2 regions of the Paenibacillus sp. GYB006 genome follow, and region 1 is predicted to be linked to the other one. Evidence: riboswitches for the same ligand, from Rfam matches in the RefSeq annotation. Region 1 holds a riboswitch; the other holds the start of a gene.
The links. Region 1 has a riboswitch for FMN ahead of ribD (bifunctional diaminohydroxyphosphoribosylaminopyrimidine deaminase/5-amino-6-(5-phosphoribosylamino)uracil reductase RibD). Riboswitches for the same ligand answer to the same signal wherever they lie in the genome.

Region 1 (5,675 bases):
ACTTCGAGAAATTGGCTAATGAAGGATTTTATGATGGAGTTATCTTCCACAGAGTAATCCCAGGTTTTGTTAGTCAAGGTGGAGACCCTACAGGTACGGGTATGGGCGGTAGTGGAACTACGATCAAATGTGAGACTGCAGGAAATCCTCATAAACATGTGGCAGGTTCTCTGTCTATGGCTCATGCAGGTAGAGATACTGGCTCCAGTCAGTTTTTCATTGTACATGAACCACAACCACATTTAGATGGTGTTCACACTGTATTTGGTAAAGTAACTTCAGGTCTTGAAACAGCCCTTAACATGAAAAATGGGGACAAGATGGTAGAGGTTAAAGTATTTGATGTTGAATAGGATTTAACCCGTAAACACCCCTAATCAGGGGTGTTTTTTTATTTATGGATTGAATTATTTATAGACCCTGTTGATTTTTATAGAGTAGGGTGCTACTATTTCATTAAGCTTTTTACAATTTCATATCGATTTTCCTTCGGGGCAGGGCGAAATTCCCTACCGGCGGTGATGACCTCCATGGTACGTAATTGTAATATGGATCAGTCTAAGTCCGTGACCCGCTAAGCGTATGCTTACGGTGGATCTGGTGAAACTCCGGAACCGACAGTATAGTCTGGATGAGAGAAGGAATAGAAAGTACATAGACGTTATCTGTTTATATACTAGCTTTCAAATCAGTTGAGTTAGCAGAAGTTTTTCTATTTGCTATGTCATTTATTTGGCATACCTATGATGAAGAGCTGCTTATTAGCGATTTTGATTTGTTATGCTTTTATTCGTCGTTCTCTCAGGGCCCCCGTCCGATATTATTTATCGGTTGAGGGTCTTTTTTGTTATCTATTGCATGGAAGAGGTACAGTGAAATGGGGTGATCAATATGGATGTAATGAATGATGAGTTCTACATGACACTTGCACTCGAAATGGCAGAAAGGGCACAGGGGCAGACAGGAATTAATCCGGTTGTAGGTTGTGTTATTGTCAAAAACGGCCGAATGGTTGGGCTCGGTACTCATCTGCAAAGAGGTAAGGGCCATGCGGAAGTACATGCTCTTGAGATGGCTGGGACGGAAGCGGAGGGAAGTACCGTTTATGTTACCTTAGAACCTTGCTCTCATTACGGTAAAACACCTCCATGCAGTGAAAAGCTGATCAGAGCCAAGGTGAAAAAAGTGATCATTGCTTGCGAGGATCCGAATCATGAGGTTGCGGGTAAAGGAATCTCTATGCTTCGGGAGCAAGGAATTGAAGTTGAAGTGGGATTGCTTGAAGACCGTGCGAGATATCTTAACGAAAAGTTTTTTAAGTATATTACGACAGGGCTTCCTTTTGTAACGCTGAAGACAGCTTCCACTCTAGATGGGAAAATTGCTGCCAAAAGTGGAGATAGTAAGTGGATTTCAAATAAAAAAGCGAGAGAGAATGTTCACATGCTCCGGCATCGTCATCAAGGAATTATGGTCGGGGTAGGGACAGTAATAGCAGACAATCCCGAGTTAACAACCCGGTTAGATGTGGATGGAGTGAATCCCGTGCGGATCATCATAGATTCTCAGCTTCGAACCCCTAGGGACTCGAAGGTAGTGAAAGACGGTCTTGCACCCACCATTCTGATTACAACAGAAGGAGCGGATAAGGAGCGCGTTGATTATTTTGAGAAACAAGGTGTTCAGGTCATTTGCTCTGGCACAGGTCCAAGGGTTGATCTTCTGGCCGCACTTCGTAAACTTAGTGAACTTGAAATTGGTTCGATCTTGCTTGAAGGCGGAGGTACATTAAACGGTGCTATGCTGGAGAATAAGCTCGTGGATCGGCTCGTTATGTTCATGGCCCCTAAAATTGTCGGTGGTTATAAGAACCTCGGAAGCTTCCATTTTGAAGGAGTAGAACGTATGAGTGAAGCGATTACGCTGAGGAATCTTGAGGTAGAAATGCTGGATGACAATATCCGTATTTCAGGTGTGCCCGTCTGGCGGAAAGTGGATAAGGAGTGATGTGTTTTGTTTACCGGCTTAGTTGAAGAAGTAGGAAAAGTACGGAGTATAGGCCGGAAGGGCGAAGCGATGGTGCTTGGTATTTCAGCTAAACGGGTTATGGAGGATTTAAACATTGGTGACAGTGTAGCTGTAAATGGAGTATGTCTAACCGCTACGTCGATCGAAGCTTCCGGATTTTTGGCCGATGTGATGCCTGAGACTTATAGACATACGAATCTGAAATTACTGGCAAAGGGAAGTCCGGTTAACCTTGAAAGGGCGATGTCTGCAAAAGGTCGATTTGGTGGTCACATTGTGCAAGGTCATGTTGATGGTACAGCCCATATTATATCTATTAAACGAGACCAAAATGCGGTCGTATTTGAAATAGCTCCGGTGAATACAGAAGTATTTCGCTATATTATTCCGAAAGGATCGATCACGGTGGAAGGAACCAGCTTAACCGTTGTGGATGTTACGGGAAGTGCTTTTACAGTCTCCATCATTCCTCATACGCTAGATCAGACGGTGCTGGCTTATCGAAATACGGGTGATCTTGTCAATATTGAATGTGATGTGATCGGAAAATATGTGAACCATTTACTCGGATATCATGAAAATAACGGACCTTCACAGAAGGATCAATCTGCTGGACTCAGTTATGAGTTTTTAAGCAATCATGGTTTTTCATAAAAAAATTCATACATCATTACAAGACTATCAAGTGAAAGCAGGTAATCACGATGGAAAGTACATTTCATTTTCATACAGTAGAAGAAGCGATTCAGGATCTACAAAAAGGAAAGGTCGTTATCGTCGTTGATGATGAAGACCGTGAGAATGAAGGGGACTTCGTTGCCCTGGCTGAACTGGCTACGCCAGAAGTCATTAATTTTATGATTACGGAGGGCCGTGGCCTCGTATGTGTTCCGATTACGCAAGAACGAGCAAATGAGCTGGATTTAAAACCTATGGTTCAGCATAATACAGATTTTCATGGTACAGCCTTTACGGTATCTGTAGATCATAAGCTGACAACGACAGGAATTTCGGCGCAAGAACGTTCAATGACGGTGAAGTCGCTTATTGATCCTGAGGCTGTAGGAGAAGATTTCAGAAAACCAGGGCATATGTTTCCTTTAATTGCGAAAAAAGGCGGGGTATTAAGACGAGCCGGACACACGGAAGCCGCTGTAGATCTTGCACGAATGAGCGGAGCTTATCCAGCTGGTGTCATATGTGAAATTATCAAAGAAGATGGATCGATGGCACGTCTGCCTGATCTATTTGAAATGGCTAAGAAACATGATCTAAAACTAATTACCATTAAAGATATGATTGCTTATCGCAACTCGCAAGAAAGACTTGTAACAAGGGAAGTTAGTGTTCGGATGCCTACCGATTTTGGAGTGTTCCAGGCCATCGCTTATACCAATGAAGTAGATAACAAAGAGCATATCGCTCTTGTCAAAGGGGAGCTGAATACAGATGAACCTGTACTGGTGCGTGTCCACTCTGAATGTCTGACAGGCGATGTTTTCCACTCTCACAGATGTGACTGTGGTCCTCAATTTGAAGCAGCTCTTCGCCAAATTCACGACAATGGAAGCGGCGTTCTGCTCTATATGCGGCAAGAAGGACGAGGAATTGGACTTATTAATAAATTAAAAGCTTATAAGCTACAGGAACAGGGACTCGATACCGTTGATGCAAATTTAAAACTTGGTTTTCCAGCTGATCTAAGGGATTACGGCATTGGCGCTCAAATTCTAAAAGACCTTGGAATTAGTAAAATCAAGCTTCTTACCAACAATCCGCGTAAGATCAAAGGTCTGGAAGGATATGGTCTCGAAGTTGTGGAACGTGTTTCCATTCAAATTGCAGAGAACGTAGAGAATATTTCCTATCTCCATACGAAGCAGGCAAAGCTCGGTCATATGTTAACGTTTGATGATATGGAACAGAACGAGAATAAAGAGTTGTAAACGACACGAAAGGGAGATGTAGATTATGGCAAATGTTTTTGAGGGAAACTTAGTATCTGAGGGATTACGATATGGAGTTGTGGTAGCTCGGTTTAACGAGTTTTTAACAAGTAAGTTATTATCCGCTTCACTCGATGCTTTCAAGCGCCATGGAGTAAAAGATGATGAAGTCGATGTGGCATGGGTTCCTGGTGCTTTTGAAATTCCGCTTGTAGCCCAAAAGATGGCGGAGAGCGGCAAATATGACGCAGTTGTCACACTGGCTACCGTCATCCGAGGCTCAACAACCCACTATGATTATGTATGTAATGAAATGTCCAAAGGAGTTGCGGCAATTAACCTGAAAACAGGTGTTCCTACCATCTTCGGACTGGTTTCAACAGAGAACATAGAGCAAGCGATTGAGCGTTCTGGAACCAAGGCAGGTAATAAAGGTTGGGACGCGGCAGTAGCAGCAATTGAAATGGCAAACTTGACGAAACAGCTAAAATAGTGCTTATTTAATGTAGTGCCCTGTACTCGTATCTTTTGTTACAATACAAGAGATGCGGGGGCAGGGTTCTTGTATTTTGTAACTGTAGCGGGAGGATGCGTCCATTGACGGTTGTAACCTATAAGCTTGAAACGTTTGAAGGACCTTTGGACCTTTTATTGCACTTGATTGACAAACATGAAATTGACATCCAAGATATTCCGATCAGTCATATTACAGATCAATATATGGACTACATTCATTCCATGCAGGAATTGGAACTTGATATTACAAGTGAATTTCTTGTCATGGCGGCAACCTTGCTTGCGATTAAATCCAAAATACTTCTCCCCAAACCACCGGTGTTTGCGGATGATGAAATCTATGATGACTACATGGAAGAGGAAATGTATGATCCTCGTGCAGAACTTGTACAGCGACTCATGGAATACCGTAAATTTAAAGGAATTGCCCGTCATCTGCATGAAAGGGAATCTGAGAGAAGTTTGATCTTCTCTAAGGAGCCGGAAGACCTGACTCCATACGTTCAGGTAGAGCCAAGTAATCCGGTGCAGGGACTGCATACCTCAGATTTAATAGCGGCTTTTCAAAAAGCGCTAAGCAGATCTTCTAGGCAGCCAGCTGTGGCTAAAATTCATCGGGATGAAATATCGGTTAAAGATCGGATTCGTGATGTGGCAGGAGCACTGCAAGCCAAAGGTTATGGCGGGAAGATGTTATTTTCCAAGCTTTTTCATGAAGAAATGATTCGTCAAGAAGTTGTAGTAACGTTTTTAGCGATTTTGGAGTTGATGAAAATGAAAAAAATTGTATGTTACCAGGAACGATTGTTTGAAGATATCGTGATGGAATGGAGAGGGGAAAAACAGATCGATGGACTTGCGAACATTGAAATCGATTATTGAGGGACTTTTGTTTTTAGCGGGAGAGGAAGGGCTGGGCGTTAAGCAGCTCTCGGAAATCGTTAACGAGTCTCAAGATATCGTGGCTGGTGCCCTCGAGGAGCTAAAACAAGAATATACAGAACAGCAGAGAGGTCTACAAATTCTGAAAATTGCCGGCAATTATCAAATGGGTACACTTCCTGATCATGCTCCGTATTTTGAAAAACTAGCCTATTCGCCGTCACGTTCTTCTCTTTCCCAGGCAGCACTTGAAACGCTGTCCATCATTGCTTATCGTCAACCGATCACAAGAATTGAGATCGA
Region 2 (9,174 bases), on a different contig from region 1:
TTAACTTGGTCTCCTTCAGAACATCCTAGCGGTATGTAAAGTTTATGATGATTAACGCTTAATGACTCCATTTCTCCCATTGTAAACGAAGAGCATTTCGTATGAAGTGATGAAGTACGATTAAAAAATGACTTGTCCATGCTCCAAGTCTCACCGTCATCGCTAGTTACGTACATTTTTGGTGTTCCCAGCTCTAGTACAGGTACAAAACCTTTCCCGTTGTCTGTAAACATCATGCCCATCGCATAACCTTGTAGTGGAATCGCTTCATCTGTAGCCTGAATTGGATTATTCGTTGATGTTTGGGTCCAGTTAACTCCGCCATCGGTCGTAATATATAATGTTTTTTGTTCTTTTACTGTCCCCACACTCTCACTCGTCATGAGATAACCGTGTGTACTGGAATTGAAATGAAGGGCTGTTACGGTTTGTGATTCTTCAAGTGAAGCGATCTTCCAGCTCTCTCCGCTGTCATCCGTACGCAGAACGACATTATTGGTTCCATCTGTTCCTGAACGAACGATCCATCCATGTTCTCCATCTAAAAAGAAAATATCTTTTCCGTAAACAGGGTTAGATGAAAACTTCACATTGGCTGAAGGAGAAATATTAACCCAGGTTGCTCCGTTATCTCGCGTATAATACAGTCTTAATTCATTACGAGTAACGCCCCAAGCAAGACCTCCATAACCATGGATGAGTTGAAAATCAGTCAATCTTGTTTGAATTTGATATTTATTACTATCCGGTACTTCATAATATTCTGGTTCTACTAATGTAAGGGTTTGCCCTGTCTCTACAGGTTCTTCTTTTATGATCGGCTGCACTTGTTCGGACTCTTTCGAACTGCAGGCTGCAAGCAGCAATACCAGCATACATGCTAATGACCATACGATTGCTCTACGCATGTTATCACCTTTCTACCATAGCGTTTTCTCTAAGTTAGTCATTATAGCATAATTTGTTTTGAATGAGAGTCAAATCTGTTACTTGTCTGAATCCATTTCACAACTGAAATGGTTTCGTCTGTGATAAATAAAAAAACTTCCGGCAATAGCCGAAAGCTTCTTAAAATCAGTATGTTTATCTAGAAAAAATGGTTTATTTAGGATTGTTTTTACCAAGTTCACTATGCGAGTATCCGTAGAATAAATAAATAAGAAGTCCTACGATCATCCAAAGGATGAATCCCATCCAGGTCCAAATGTCTAATTGGAACATGAGCAGGAAACAACAACCAGCACTTAACAAAGGAAGAAATGGTACCCACGGAACCGTAAAGCCTCGCTTAAGGTCCGGTCTTGCTTTACGCAATCCAATTACACCTAAAGATACGATAGCAAAAGCGAATAATGCGCCCATATTTGTCAGACTTGCCAGTTTATCAAGTGGAAGGAATCCGCATAACAAGGCAATAACAAGTCCAACCATCCAAGTACTTCGAACAGGAGTCTGTCTCTTTTCATCTACTTTGGATAAAAATCTAGGAAGCAGTCCATCACGAGAAATGGCGAATAATAGTCTTGTTTGACTGAATAACAGTACAAGTAAAACGGTTGTTATTCCAGCAATCGCCCCAAGCGATATGAGTCCTGCTGCAAAATCTTGCTCAACGAACCGAAGTGCAAAGGCTACCGGATCAGCTACACTAAGCTCTGTATAAGGTACCATGCCTGTCAGGACTACAACAACAATTACATAGAGTAACGTACACACTAATAGTGAAGCAATAATACCGATCGGCAGATCTCGCTGTGGGTTCTTAACTTCTTCCGCCGCGGTTGCTACAGCATCGAAACCAATATAGGCAAAAAACACTAGCGCAGCACCGCTCAGAATCCCTGAATATCCGAATGGAATAAACGGTGTCCAGTTATCCGGTTTCACGTAAAAAGCTCCAACGATGACAAATATGAGAATGACAGCTATTTTAACAAACACCATAAACGCATTAAATCTAGCCGTTTCTTTCGCGCCTCTTGTTAATAGCAAACAAATTAGCAAGATAATAATAACGGCCGGTAAATCCACAATTTGTCCTGAGGCTGCATTAAATGCTCCAGACAATGCAGCAGGCAAATGGATATTAAAACCAGCTAATAGTCCTTGCACATAGGCAGACCACCCACTCGCAACAGAAGCGGCAGCTAAGCCGTACTCGAGTACAAGAGCCCAACCCATTAACCAGCCAAACACTTCACCAAAAGCGGCGTAACTGTATGCATAGGCACTGCCGGATATCGTTACCGTTGAAGCTAGTTCAGAATAACAAAGTGCTGCAAGAATACATACCAGGGCAGCAACAACAAATGAAATAACGAGTGCTGGACCGGCATTATCTGCGGCAGCAGTTCCCGTAACGACAAAGACACCCGTTCCGATAATCGCCCCTATTCCAAGGACGGTCAGATCAAAAGGGCCCAGCGATTTCTTTAGATTGTTATCCGTTTTTTGATTGGGGTCAAAATGTTTCTTACGTAATAAATCCATAAAGTCACTCCTAGATGTAAGTTGCCCTACTATTCGCAAGTTTCATAGCAATGCTGTTTTATTATCTAAATATGGAATGACCCTGTCAATGAATATTTAAAGGATTAAGCAAATCATTACACTTCTCTTACTCAATCTTCCATTTCCACTAGTATTACGCTATTTCCAGCATAAAAAAGACGCTGTATAGGTCCGTAAAAGGTACATATCAATCACAAAATTATCAATTCCTGTGTATAATGAAATTCAGGATGATGTCATCTGATGATGCGACCGATTTTGATGAGCGCTTAACTTATATGAATAGAAGATATTAGTAAGTATAAGTGTCTATAAAAAAAGTACTTGCTGTGATAGCGCTTCCTGTATTATGATAACAGCTACAGAGTTACAACAACTCATTTACTTACTAAAATATATCAGCTAATTGAATAATGGATCTTCGGGGTAGGGTGAAATTCCCAACCGGCGGTGACGCTTTTTAGCGAAGCCCGCGACTCAATTTTCTTATTATAGAAGATTGACTGATTTGGTGAAATTCCAAAGCCGACGGTACAGTCCGGATGAGAGAAGATCAAATATCGCAACGTGCCGTGTTATTTCGCATGTTTGTTTGATCAACCCCTATTGTTTTTGGCATGCAAAATGCTGAGATGATAGGGGTTTTGTTAACTGAAGATACCATTTTCAAATTCGATGGAGGAGTTTGATGATGGAAAACACTACCCACGCAAAAAGAAATTCAAGTTCGACTGGTTTTTGGCTGGTTGCCCTTGGGGCAGCTTTATGGGGAATAAGTCCCCTGTTTCGTATCAACTTGTTAGAACATCTGACTTCGATGCAAGTTGTTCTCGTAGAACATTTACTCGTATGTCTTGTCGCAGGTCCGATCCTTTGGAAGAATCGTCATGAATTGAAACACTTGAAGCTAAAGCACTACCTTGCCATGTTATTTATTTCATGGGGTGGATCTGCACTTGCGTCTGTTATCTTCACGATGGCACTGACAAACGGTGACTTAAATGCAGTAATCTTGCTGCAAAAAATGCAGCCTATCTTTGCTATTCTTTTAGCAAAATTGATCCTTAAAGAAACATTGCCACAAAAGTTTGGCGCTCTGTTTACCATAGCGATCATCGGTACGTATCTACTTACCTTTGGATTTCACTTACCTTTTGGTGAGGGAACCCAATGGCTCAAAATTGGCAGCATCTTGTCACTTTTAGCAGCTGCTCTATGGGGTGGATCCACAGTAATGGGCCGTCTGCTCCTTGGACAGATCCAGTATAGTACCGTTACTTCCATCCGGTATGTATTCGCCATTCCTTTGCTTGTTGGAATGACATGGATCGAAGGTGGAGTAACCAATCTTCCTCAAGCGGGTCCTGCACTTACCAGTATTATTATAAATTTACTCGCGCAAGCTTTACTGCCAGGACTACTTAGTCTGCTTCTGTACTATAAAGGTTTATCTTCAACGAAAGCATCTATGGCTACACTCGCTGAACTCAGTTTTCCGATGACAGGTATTATTGTAAACTGGCTTGCTTTTGGTGAAATGATTACACTAGCTCAGCTCGTAGGCTTTATCTTTATATGGTCCGTTCTGTTTATCCTAACGCGTCAGCAACAGACGAATCAGAACCAACTTTCTATAAACTAATAAAGGTCCGATCCTGCCATGTCTTCTGGACATGGCTTTTTTTCATGTGCGAGATAACGACAAAGCTCTTGCGTATGGTAAAATCATAATCAGAAAGGGATGATTGACATGAAAAACCAGTACACTTCCTATGATGCCGTAGGACTTGCTCAGCTCATCAGAGACCGGGAAACTTCACCTGCCGAGTTAATTCAAGCTGCAATAGAAAAAGTAGAAAACCAAAATACAAAAGTAAATGCCGTAGTACATACACGATATGAACAAGCTTTGAAAGAAGCTGAACAGGTGAGCATAATGGAGCAGCCTTTTGCAGGCGTTCCTATTTTGTTAAAAGATATTTCCCAAGCCATTGCCGGTGAACCGCTCACCTCTGGTTCTAAGCTGTTTAAACAGCACAAACCTTTATATGATTCTCATTTCGTTGCCAAGTTAAGAAAAGCCGGCTTTATTCCGATCGGGCATACCAATACACCGGAATTTGGCCTCAAAAATATTACCGAACCAAAGCTGCATGGACCCGCTCGGAATCCATGGAACACCATGCACTCCCCTGGCGGTTCCAGCGGAGGTTCCGCAGCGGCCGTGGCGTCTGGAATGGTTCCGATCGCTGGGGCTAGTGATGGCGGAGGATCCATTCGTATCCCTGCATCATTCAGCGGACTCTTTGGACTTAAACCGACCCGAGGACGTACACCGGTTGGCCCTGGTGTGGGTAGACAATGGCAAGGAGCCTCCATTGATTTTGCATTATCCAAGACGGTCAGAGACAGTGCTGCTCTTCTCGATGTACTCCAAGTCATTCAGAATGAAGCCGCTTTTCAAGTTCCGCTTTATCCAGGACGTTATCTCGAAGATATGTATGAGCCGCTTAAACGTAAATACCGAATTGCATATACTACCACTTCACCTGTTGGTACATCAGTGAGTGAAGATGCTATAGAAGCGGTACACAAACTGGTTCGCTTTTTAGAATCTGAAGGACATGTTATTGAAGAAAAACTGAGCCCTGTGAATGGGGTCCGTCTGATGGAGAACTATTACATGATGAACAGCGGTGAAATGGCGGCTATGGTTCTTGGCATGGAACGCGGACTTGGCAGATCCATTACTGCAGAAGATATCGAAATCGAAGGATGGGTTCTGCTTGAAGCAGGCCGTAAGTTATCTGCTGCCGAATTTGTCCACAGTTTAGCGGAATGGGATGTCGCTGCTGCTCAGATGGGTACGATTTATGATCGTTATGATTTTTACATTACACCAACCAATGCCTATCCAGCACCGCTTGTGGGAGAACTTACGCCTGGACCAGAAAAGATCGAGCACTTGCTTTCCGTGAGCGATTTACCAAAGGCTAAACAACAGGAACTTATCTATGAAATGTTCCTTCCAAGCTTGACCTATACCCCGTTTACACAGTTAGCTAATCTTACAGGCAATCCAGCGATGAGTCTTCCTATTCATCTAACAGAGTCAGGACTTCCCATCGGCGTACAAGTGATGGCCGCAAAGGGGCATGAGAATGAGTTATTCACCTTAGCTTCCTTACTCGAAAGTTCATCGCTTTGGGTAGATCTCATGGACAATCCCATGTTAAAAAATGAATAGGACGTGACAAATGGATATCTGGTCAGTGCATCTCCGTCCAATATTAGATTCGGGTAAAGACTGGATGCGAATCATACCCTTAATGAACTCTCAGCTGCAAGCTAAGATTCAGAAGTTTCGTCAGCCTGAAGATCAGCTGCGCACCCTTTGCGGTGAACTTCTTCTGCAAAGATATGCTTTAGAGCGGTGGAGAATCCCCCCCTCTGGGCTTGTTAAGAAATATAATGCTTATGGTAAACCAGAACTTGCAGGGTATCCTTCATGTCACTATAATATCTCTCATTCTGAAGATTGGGTCGTAGCCGCTTTTGATTATAAGCCGGTTGGGATCGATATTGAGACGGCCGCTAATCCCACAGAGATCTCTATTGCCGAGCGCTTCTTTTCACCTACTGAAGTCAGCCTGCTTCGGAAACAAAACGGGGAACAACAACAGCAATCTCTTTTTTACGATCTGTGGACGCTAAAGGAAAGTTATATTAAAGCAGAAGGTGCGGGGCTCTCGATTCCGCTTGACTCTTTTTCGTTTGAATTTCAGGAGCATAATCGGGAGCATAATAAAATAAAGTTCTATCGTTCGGGTAAACCGGATACCAGCTGGTATTTTAAACAATATAGGATTGCCCCCGGGTATGCTCTTGCCGTATGTGGGCGTGAGCCAGACTTTCCCGAACAAGTTGAAGCCGTTCGTTGGGATAAACTGATTTCAATAATTTGAAAAGGTAACTACATCGATATATAAAAAAGATAGGCGTAGTGCAGAGGGATGTCCCTTGCACTACGCCTATTTAAATTACACATACGTTTACGTTTACGTTTATGTATGCGTTGATATTGGTGTACTATACCAGTCTCTTTACTTCGCCTCACAGCTATGTTTAACGATATCTATTACTGATCATTTAAAATCAATTGGAAATTATTAATAAATCCATCCTCAGATCTAGTGCCTATTTCCTAAGCTTGCTTGTTATTAAGTTATTCATTTAAGGAATTCATTTGTGCCAGTTCCTTAGCATTTAGTTTTTTTACAACTTTATTTTTCTTCGTGTCAAAAGAATATCTAAATAACTTATAGAGATCAGATGGATACTCACTACTTGCATAATCAATGAATGAACCTTTTTTGTCCCAAAGTATAAATGCAGTAGAAATCGTTCTTGTTTCTCTTGGTACATAAGTAAATGTATTATAAAACACATTATAGACTGCGATTCTACTTAATGAGGGATCTCCATACGAGAAGGCAAGCTTTTGACCATTAGGAGACCACTTGTAAGCAGTCACGGTTTCAACTGGTTTCGAACTTTTCACCATACTATTAATCAGTTCGTAAGAACCATCTTTGAGATTAATGACATATAATTTGTTGTAGCCGAGACTCCCTGCTTGTAGCGCAAGAAATTTTTGGGTTGGGGATATGGAAATTGAATTAATCGAATCAAACTCATCTGTAAAATTTATAGTATAGTTTTGAGTCCCGTTTATAATCTCTACAGAATCTATCAGGGTGTCAGATGGAGGATTAGCCGACTTCTTCTTAGTAGCTATTACACTTACGTTATCCTGCTCAAATACAATCTTGTTTTTTGTTTCTTTTTTACTAGGCTTTTCTTTCGTTATGAAATATGAAGAGTTATCATTTGTTACCATTTGTGCTTTAGCTTCATTGCTAAAGTGTTGATTGAATTGAAAAACAGGAGAAACTAATGTGAAAGCTAACATTATTTTGAATATTCTTTTCAAGATTAAACCTCCCAATAAACTCACCTTTACACATTAGTATAATACAAGTAAAAATATTTTCAAAATAATGGAATTATTTCTAATTTGGACAATTAAGTTAAACCACCTGCGTTAATAAATGCACTTATGATTGCACAGCATCCAAACAAGATGAACCAAAATGCCCACTTGTTCTTCTTTCCCTTTTGCTTACTGATCAGTAGACCTACGATTCCCGTAATCAATATAATTACCGCTAAACTTGTTCCTACAATAAAGCCCGCCATCTTCCTTATCCCCCTTCAATGTTTCCTTAATAAAAACTCTCCCCCTCTAACCTCAGCGCTATAGCTCCTCCTTGCTTGTAAATAGGTAAATAATTTCCCCTCCGAAATTAAAGGAAAATCACTTTTGAAATTGCCTGAAACCTTTTTGAACTTAAAAACAAAGCCGTCATTTTCAGGAATAGAGATGATAACCCTTGCTCCCGTTCCTACACAGCGGATTCTTTCGGGTACAATCCGGGATCGAATTGTCATCCCTCTTCCCTTGTTAGACGAATCGATCTCTGAGAATTCACCTGTAAGTTCCAATTTAGATGAAGTTGAATTGATATGCAGCTTATCAACGATTAACTTCTCTCCAATAACACTAGAACCTACAATGCCTAGATCCAATTCTTGTATATTCCCTGATAACTCCGCTCTCCCAGATGTGATTCGGCACTTACAATTCATAGCACTCACTTCTTTAAAATACACCCGGCCACCAACTGTTGTGAGGTTCACCGAGTTCCATACCTTCTCAGGAAGATATACTTCCAGTATCGTACGACGAAATTGAAACCCAATCCTTATCGCTTCTTTTCTACCATCAACAATCCGCAGTTCATCAGACCTGATGTCAGTATAAAAAAGTCTGCTTTCAGGAAATTTGTTACTAGCTTTTTGAACAATCCGAATATCGTTTAACTCTGTGGGTAAAATTCGAATATCATCTGAGAGCCAATCTATCATCAAATGGCTAACTGAATAATGGATCGTTTGTTCTTTTCGTATCTCAAATTCACTCATTAAAGACACACGATCACTCCTATAATAAAACGTTTTTGTTTTATCAATCGATCTCCATGCTGTTCACCTTGTTCATCAATTCCCAAAGTATAAAGGTACTCACTGCAACGACGAGGGTTAACAGGGAAAACAGGATAGCATCATTTCCAAAACTTCCTATCATGGCATTTGCATATACTGCAGATAGAATGAAAGAGGTAACCATTGTTGTGGGTATAGACTTTTTTACAAAACCAATTCTCATGGCGATGATGCAAATACCATTTACGCTGATAGACAGTACAAGGATCATTTTAATTATGGACATCAATAGTTCAATTGAAAGTGTGTCACTTACGATAGGTATAAATGACTCCGTTAGACTAAAAATCAGAACTGCTGGAATATTACAGATGATCATGGCAACCGTAGTAAATAAGACCACTATTCCCACTTTAGCCAGAAGTACTTTTTTCCGATTGACTGGATATGAGAACAAAAGCACTAATCTTGTACCGCTATATTCCTCAATTACAAATCGTGAATACATTACAGAAGACAAAACGGAAAACACAATCATACTGACGATGGTAGTGAATAAAAAAATATTGGGGTAAGTCTGAAAATCCGGTTCATTCT

Region 2: it holds a riboswitch for FMN, as region 1 does, so the genes downstream of both, PV403_RS06325 (DMT family transporter) here and ribD (bifunctional diaminohydroxyphosphoribosylaminopyrimidine deaminase/5-amino-6-(5-phosphoribosylamino)uracil reductase RibD) in region 1, are expected to answer to the same signal.

What each region holds. Positions count from the first base shown of each region.
Region 1 is NZ_JARBDA010000036.1:442-6,116, reverse strand. It holds gene PV403_RS24680 (peptidylprolyl isomerase) at 1-353, shown strand, start outside; FMN riboswitch at 482-647, shown strand; gene ribD (bifunctional diaminohydroxyphosphoribosylaminopyrimidine deaminase/5-amino-6-(5-phosphoribosylamino)uracil reductase RibD) at 892-2,007, shown strand; gene ribE (riboflavin synthase) at 2,014-2,682, shown strand; gene PV403_RS24665 (bifunctional 3,4-dihydroxy-2-butanone-4-phosphate synthase/GTP cyclohydrolase II) at 2,733-3,974, shown strand; gene ribH (6,7-dimethyl-8-ribityllumazine synthase) at 4,000-4,467, shown strand; gene PV403_RS24655 (segregation and condensation protein A) at 4,572-5,372, shown strand; gene scpB (SMC-Scp complex subunit ScpB) at 5,341-5,675, shown strand, end outside.
Region 2 is NZ_JARBDA010000002.1:180,558-189,731, reverse strand. It holds gene PV403_RS06335 (VPS10 domain-containing protein) at 1-908, opposite strand, end outside; gene PV403_RS06330 (amino acid permease) at 1,102-2,490, opposite strand; FMN riboswitch at 2,925-3,069, shown strand; gene PV403_RS06325 (DMT family transporter) at 3,203-4,153, shown strand; gene PV403_RS06320 (amidase) at 4,262-5,758, shown strand; gene PV403_RS06315 (4'-phosphopantetheinyl transferase family protein) at 5,769-6,476, shown strand; gene PV403_RS06310 (hypothetical protein) at 6,737-7,504, opposite strand; gene PV403_RS06305 (hypothetical protein) at 7,597-7,770, opposite strand; gene PV403_RS06300 (DUF4097 family beta strand repeat-containing protein) at 7,786-8,556, opposite strand; gene PV403_RS06295 (ABC transporter permease) at 8,600-9,174, opposite strand, start outside.